Regions from separate parts of the Burkholderia metallica genome, predicted to be linked through region 1. Evidence: riboswitches for the same ligand, from Rfam matches in the RefSeq annotation. Region 1 holds a riboswitch; the other holds the start of a gene.
What was found. Region 1 has a riboswitch for cobalamin ahead of cobG (precorrin-3B synthase). Riboswitches for the same ligand answer to the same signal wherever they lie in the genome.
Positions count from the first base shown of each region.

Region 2: another riboswitch for cobalamin. It lies ahead of WJ16_RS12630 (FecCD family ABC transporter permease); the one in region 1 lies ahead of cobG (precorrin-3B synthase).

Region 1 covers NZ_CP013401.1:1,881,652-1,885,229, reverse strand. The annotation lists gene WJ16_RS08410 (bifunctional cobalt-precorrin-7 (C(5))-methyltransferase/cobalt-precorrin-6B (C(15))-methyltransferase) at 1-976, opposite strand, end outside; gene WJ16_RS08405 (hypothetical protein) at 1,100-1,399, opposite strand; cobalamin riboswitch at 1,541-1,729, shown strand; gene cobG (precorrin-3B synthase) at 1,798-3,201, shown strand; gene WJ16_RS08395 (precorrin-8X methylmutase) at 3,194-3,578, shown strand, end outside.
Region 2 covers NZ_CP013401.1:2,804,702-2,808,279, forward strand. The annotation lists gene cobT (nicotinate-nucleotide--dimethylbenzimidazole phosphoribosyltransferase) at 1-159, opposite strand, end outside; gene WJ16_RS12625 (ABC transporter ATP-binding protein) at 212-1,030, opposite strand; gene WJ16_RS12630 (FecCD family ABC transporter permease) at 1,027-2,025, opposite strand; cobalamin riboswitch at 2,185-2,436, opposite strand; gene WJ16_RS12635 (ATPase) at 2,591-2,941, shown strand; gene WJ16_RS12640 (cell division protein ZapA) at 2,938-3,252, shown strand; RNA gene ssrS (6S RNA) at 3,334-3,515, shown strand.

The DNA.
Region 1 (3,578 bases):
CTCCGCCGCCGATGAAGACCGCATCGGGCGCGGCGAGCCCCGCGAGCGCATCGGGCGCGCGGCCGGCGACGAGTTGCAGGCCCGGCACGCCGAGCGCGTCGCGGTTGTGCTCGATGAAGCGCTGGCGCTCCGCGTGCGCTTCGATCGCGATCGCCTGGCACGACGGATGCGCGCGCATCCATTCGATGCCGATCGAGCCGCTGCCGGCGCCGACGTCCCACAGCAGTTCGCCGGGCGCGGGCGCGAGGCGGCCGAGCGTCATCGCACGCAGGTCGCGTTTGGTGAGCTGGCCGTCGTGACGGTACGCATCGTCGGGCAGGCCGGGCGTGAGCGCGCGGCGCGGTGCGTCGGGGCCGGCCCGGCAGTCGAGCGCGACGAGATTGAGCGCCGCCGTCTCGTCGATGCGCCAGTCCTGCGCGAGACCGTCGAGACGCCGCTCGAGCGGGCCGCCCAGGTGTTCGAATACGCTGATGCGCGTCGGCCCGAAGCCGCGTGCGACGAGTTCGGCCGCGACGGCGGCCGGCGTGCGGCCGTCGGCGCTCAGCACGAACAGGCGTCGGCCGGGCAGCAGGTGACGCGCGAGCGTCGCCAGCGGGCGGCCGACGAGCGAGACCGCGCCGACGTCCTGCAGCGCCCAGCCGAGACGCGCGGCCGCGAGCGACAGCGACGACGGCGCGGGCAGCACGCGCCATTCGTCGGGGGCCAGTGTGCGCGCGAGCGTGGCGCCGACGCCGAACAGCATCGGGTCGCCGCTCGCGAGCACGCACACGGGCGCCGCGCGCCGCGCGAGCACGCCGGCGAGGTCGAACGGCGACGGCCACGTTTCGCGTGCGGCCGGCAGCCGCGCGGGCAGCATGTCGAGATGCCGCTTCGCGCCGACGACGAGCGTCGCGTCGAGCAGCGCGCGGCGCGCGCTGCGGCCGAGCCCCGCGTAACCGTCGTCGCCGATGCCCACTATCGTCAGCCACGCCGTCATGCACCCTTCCCCATCGTTCGATTTCATCCAGTTTGTTGCGATGCGCGGCGATCGTGCCGCCGCGCGTTGATCCGTCGATTGCCGTCGGCGCGGCCCGTCCGGACGCGGAGCGTGGCAGCGAGGTCAGCCGAGCGGTATGCCCACGATATGAGTCAGCAAGATCGAATACACGCCGACGACCGATGCGACCAGCAGCCAGCCGAGCAGCAGCCATGCCAGCGGTTGTCCGCCGCCTCGCCTGAACAGCCAGGTTCCGCCCGCCACGATCGGCACGCCGAGGCTGGCAAGCGCGACATGCGTGGGCCACGCTGCGGACGGCGCAAACGGGATCAGCAGGCTTTCGAGCACCTCCGATGCAGCGATGCCCGACATGGCCAAAGCGATCCCCATGCCAAACAGCTCCGTCCTGCCGAGTTTCATCATCGCGGATATCGGCTCGCGCCGAGCGTACGTCGAGCCGACAATCGTACCATTCGCGCGACCGCGCGCAGCGCGCCACAGCCATGCTGCGACACGGTTGCAGCGCAATCGCCGATGTCGGAGCGGTGCCGAAATCGGGTATCCTACGGCCGTTCGTTCGCCGGTGCCCTTCGGGGCCGAAGAGGGAACACAGGGCGCGCCGCGCGCCGCTGTGGCTGCCCCCGCAACTGTAGACAGCGAGCCGATCCCCCTCACGCCACTGGTTCGACCGGGAAGGCCGGGAGCCGGCGCCGACCTGTCAGCCAGGAGACCTGCCGGCCAGAAAGTGCGTGCGTGCCAGTCGGCGTCGGGCGGGGTGTACCGGTGCGTTGGCCGCGGCGCGACACTGCCCCGGTATCCCGTTGAGTTCCGCCCCCGTTTCGATTCCTGCGTCGCCCGCCGCACGCCCGTCGGCCTGCCCGGGGCTCGTGCGCGTGGTCGCGGCCGCCGACGGCGGGCTGTGCCGGATCAAGCTGCCGGGCGGCCGGCTCGATGTACGCCAGGCGCGCGCGATCGCCGCCGCCGCGCGCGCATTCGGCTCCGGCGCGATCGACGCGACCAATCGCGCGAATCTCCAGTTGCGCGGTATCCGCGACGGCGCGGCCGACGCGCTCGCGCGCGCGCTCGTCGACGCAGGGCTCGGCCCGCGCATCGACGCCACCGGGCATCCAGCGGCCGATGCGGCCGCCGTCGCCCTGAGCGACGACGTCCGCAACGTGATGCTCAGCCCGCTCGCCGGCCACGATCCCGCCGCGCTCGTCGACAGCCGTGCGCTCGCCGCGCCGCTGTTCGACATGCTGGCGCGCGAGCCGCGCCGCGGCGAGCTGTCGCCGAAATTCTCGATCCAGCTCGACGGCGGCGAATCGGTCGCGGCGCTCGATCATCCGCACGACATCTGGCTGGCCGCGTGGCGTCGCGGCGACGGCGCGGTGCGCGTCGCGGCGGGGCTCGCCGGCTGCCCGCCGGTCGCGCGCGACGATCGACCCGCGTCGGTCGATGTCGCGCCCGATCAAGTCGTCGCGCTCGCGCGCGCGTGGCTGCTCGCGTTCGTCGATCTCGCGCCGGCGGACGTCACGCGCATGCGCGCGCTGCTCGCCACCCGCGGCGAGCGCGCGTTGTTCGAACGCGCGCAGCACCATCTGCCCTTCCCGCTCGCGGCCGATCCGGCGCTCGCCGGCTGGCGTCGCGCCCGCACCGACCCGGCGCTGCGTTTCGGCGCGCATCCTTCGCGCGATGCGGTGCGCTGCAACGTCGGCGCGCAATTCGTGCTCGGCCGGCTCGACGCAACGCAACTGGAACGGCTGGCCGCGCTGGCCGAAACCGACGGCGACGGCACGCTGTCGATGACGCCGTGGCAAGGCGTGTTTCTGCACGGCGTGCCGAACGAACGCGCTTCGGCCACGCTCGATGCGCTCGCGTCGCTCGGCCTCGTCTGCGTGCCGTCGGACCCGCTCGCGTCGCTCGTCGCGTGCGCCGGCAGCGCAGGCTGCGCGAAGGCGCGCGCCGACACGAAACACGATGCGCTCGCGCTCGCCGCGCGCCTCGGCCATGCGGCCGACGTCCACCTGAGCGGCTGCGAGCGCCACTGTGCGCTGCCGCATCCCGCGACGCACACGCTCGTCGCGATCGCGCCCGCGCACTACGACCTTTACCGGCGCGACGCGGCCGCGGGCCTCGGCGCCCCGCTCGCGCGCCATCTGACGATAGACCAGGCCGCGGCCCGACTGACGGGCGCACGGCACAGCCAGGACACCACCGATGCTTGACTACATTCGCGACGGGCAGGAAATCTACCGCCGGTCGTTCGCGACGATCCGCGCCGAGGCCGACCTGTCACGGGTTCCGCCCGACCTCGAAAAACTCGCGGTGCGCGTGATCCACGCGTGCGGGATGGTCGACGTCGTCGGCGACCTGCGCTTCTCCGTCGGCGCCGGCACCGCGGGCCGCACGGCGCTCGCGGCCGGCGCGCCGATCCTGTGCGACGCGCGGATGGTCGCCGAAGGCATCACGCGGGCGCGGCTGCCGGCCGGCAATCGCGTGATCTGCACGCTCGGCGAGCCCGAGGTGCCCGATCTCGCGCGGCATCTCGGCAATACGCGTTCGGCCGCCGCGCTCGAACTGTGGCGTCCGCACCTCGGCGGCA
Region 2 (3,578 bases), 920 kb from region 1:
CTCGGTGTGCTGGATCAGGCCGATCTGCAGCGCGATCGCCTCGAGGTGGCCGAGGCTGCCGGGCGGCTTGGTCTTGTGGTCGATCACGTGCTGCAGGCGCTTGCGCAACGCGTCGTCGAGCGGCGCGATCGCGGGCGGGAAAGGGGTCGGGGTCGTCATCGAGAAGCCGGGTCGTTGGCGCGGCAGGCGCCGCGCATCGAAAAAGGAAACGTCATTGTCGCTCGGGCCACGCCGGCAGCAGCGCATCGCGGCCGTTCTCGCGGATCAGCACGAGCGGATAGCCGAACGCATCGCTCGCGCGCTCGGGCGTCAGCACGTCGTGCACCGGGCCGGCCCACGCGTGGCCGCGGCCGTCGAGCAACAACGCATGCGTCGCGAAGCGCCGCGCGAGATTCAGATCATGGCATGAGAACAGCACCGTGCGCGGGCCCGTGTCGAGCCACGCGGCCAGCGCGCTCAGGCAACCGATCTGGTGATGCAGGTCGAGATGCGCGAGCGGCTCGTCGAGCAGCATCAACGGCGCGTCCTGGCACAGCGTCGCAGCCAGCGCGACGCGCTGCCGCTCGCCGCCGGACAGCGACAGCACGTCGCGCGACGCGAGCGCGCTCAGGTCGAACGCCGCCAGCGCGTCGCGGGCGGCCGCGCGGTCGCCGTCGCGCTCCCAGCCCCAGCCGCCGAGATACGGAAAGCGGTTGAGCAGCACCGTGTCGAACACGGTCGCGCTGAAGGCGTCGTGCAGTTGCTGCGGCATCAGCGCGCGGCGCTGCGCAAGCTGCGCGGGCGGCCATGCGGCCAGCGGCCGGCCGTCGATCTCGACCTGTCCGCCGGCCGGCGGCTGCAGCCCCGCCAGGGTCGCAAGCAGCGTCGTCTTGCCCGCGCCGTTCGGCCCCGCGACGCACCAGATCTCGCCGGGACGAAACGCCCCGTTGAAGCCGTCGAGCAGCGTGCGCGCGCCGGCCTTCAGCGTCAGGTCGACGGCCGCGTAACTCGTCGGGCCGCCGGCAGCGGCAGGCAGTGCGGCGCGCGTCATCGCATCGGTCTCCTCAACAACATCCACAGGAACACCGGCACGCCGATCAACGCGGTCATCACGCCGACCGGCAGTTGCGCGGGCGCGATCGCGGTGCGGGCGAGCAGGTCGGCCGCCATCACGCCGCCGCCGCCCGCGAGCATCGCAGCCGGCAGCAGCATCCGCTGGTCGTTGCCGAACGCGAGCCGCAGCGCGTGCGGCACGACGAGGCCGACGAAGCCGATCGTGCCGGCCGTCGTCACCGCGGCCGCGGCGGCCAGCGACGCGACGAGATAGATCCGCACGCGCAGCCGCGCAACGGGCACGCCGAGCGCGAGCGCGGTCGCGTCGCCGCGCAGCAGCACGTTCAGTTGCGGCGCGGCCGGCAGCGCGACGCAAGCGGCCAGCAACAGCGCGCCCCACGCGAACCACGGCGCGCTCACGCCGTTCAGGTCGCCCGTCAGCCAGAAGATGATTCCGCGCAGCCGTGCATCGGGCGCGAGCGACAGCAGCAGCGTGACGAGCGCGCCCCACCCTGCCGCGATCACGACGCCCGTGAGCAGCAGCCGCGGCGATGCGTCGCGCGCGTCGCCGCGCCCCAGCTCGCGGCGCGCGAGGCCGAGCACGAGCGCGACCGACACGAGCGAGCCGGCGAACGCCGATGCGTCGACGAGCCACCATGCGCCGCCCGCGATCATCGCGACGAGCGCGAAGCCCGCCGCGCCGCCCGACACGCCGAGCACGTACGGCTCCGCGAGCGGATTGCGCAACAGCACCTGCAGCAGCGCGCCGGCCAGCGCGAGCAACGCGCCGCATGCAAAGCCCGCGAGCGCGCGCGGCAGGCGCAGCGTGCGGACGATGTCGGCGAACAGCGCGTCGCCGCCATGCGGCACGAGCGACGCGAGCGCCTGCCACGGCGACATCGGTACGCTGCCGATCGACAGCGACGCGACGAACAGCAGCGCGACCGCGGCGGCCAGCGCGCCCCAGATCGCGGCGGCGCGTGCGGCGCTCATGCCGCGCACGCCGCCGCCCACGACGTGCGGCGCGCGCGCTTGCGACGGGCGGCCGGTCGTGACGTGAACGTCGCGCGGACGATTGGGGTCAGCATCGAAGAAGATTCCGTGAAGCGTGGCGCGCCCCGCCTCCCCGCGGGCCGCGCGTCATGAAGCCCGTGCGGGCTCCCCGTCTCGGCCGGTATCCGGGCTGGCGGCGGTCCGGCTCGCCTTCCCGCGCGATGACGCGCAGTGGCCCGCGTCGCGCGTACGACACCTGTACGCGAAACGCGCCCGAGCCGGCCTGCGTCACCGGACGCGGCCGCTTACCGTTGCGGGGGCAGCGCAGGTTGGCGGGCGTCCGGCGCCCACACCCTGCTTCCCGTTTAACCGCGCGTTGCACGCGCGAGCACCGAGGCGGCGCCAGTTTAGGAGCGGGTCGCGCGAGCGTCAAGGAAGCGTCCGGACACGCACGGCAAGCGCCGATTCGCGGCAAGAAGCCGGGGTGTTACGACTGGAAACGTTACAGATGTCGGATTGCGCGTTATTCCGCGCTAAAATGCTGGGTCTTTAGAGGACGCAGCAAATGCTCAACGAACTCGAAACCCTATCTCAAAATATTGGCCGTCTGATTTCGCTGAACAAGCGCTATCACTCGGAACGGCTCGCGCTCGAGGAGCAGGTCGCGCAAATGCGCGCGGAAGCGGACGCCGTCCGCGCGGAACTCGAGCAACTGCGCGACGAGCGCAATGCGCTCGCGGCCGAGCGCGACACGCTGTCGGCGAAGATCGACGACGCCCAGGTGAAACTGAACGCGATCCTCGAAAAACTGCCGCGCTCGAAAAGCGCGGAGCAGGCCGACAACCAGCTCGACCTGCTGGATGCGCAGGCGGGTGCGGATGGCGATGACGCGGCCAGCCACGGAGAACATGCATGAGCACCAAGCAGATCGAAGTCTCGATTCTCGGTCAGGCCTATCGGCTCGCCTGCTCGGCCGAGACCGAAGCGGCGCTGCTCGAAGCGGTCGCGCGTGTCGACGCCGAAATGTCGAAAATCCGCTCGAACAGCTCGGTGCGCGGCACCGATCGCATCGCCGTGATGGCGGCGCTGTCGCTCGCGTCCGAATTGCTGCGCCTGCAAACGAGCGTGCGGCACGGTGAAGCATTTCCGGCGGAGGAAATCCGTCGTACAATGCACCAGATGAACGAACAGCTCGGCGCGGTGCTCGCACAGCACGAAACCCAGTAACGTTTCAGTCGATGCGTCGATTCCCCTTGATCTCGGCGATCAACGGTGGTCAAATTGGCGCATCGAATCACAGTTCAGTCAGCTTCCCTGCCTGGTTCGCCAAGGTCATATATTCCTTGAACCAATGCCATGTGCACGGTTGCGGAAATTTGTAGCACGGGCGCGCGCGTCACTCTGTCTGATGTACCCGAAGTGCTGCTAACTGCGACCAATTCTGAACCTCAGGTTCAGGATGCCGGCCTAGCGGCCAAGGCGGGGGCCTATCCAACGGCATCGGGCGGAGCCCGGTGCCGTTTTCTTTTGTAGCAGCCCTTTCTGCGTCGATC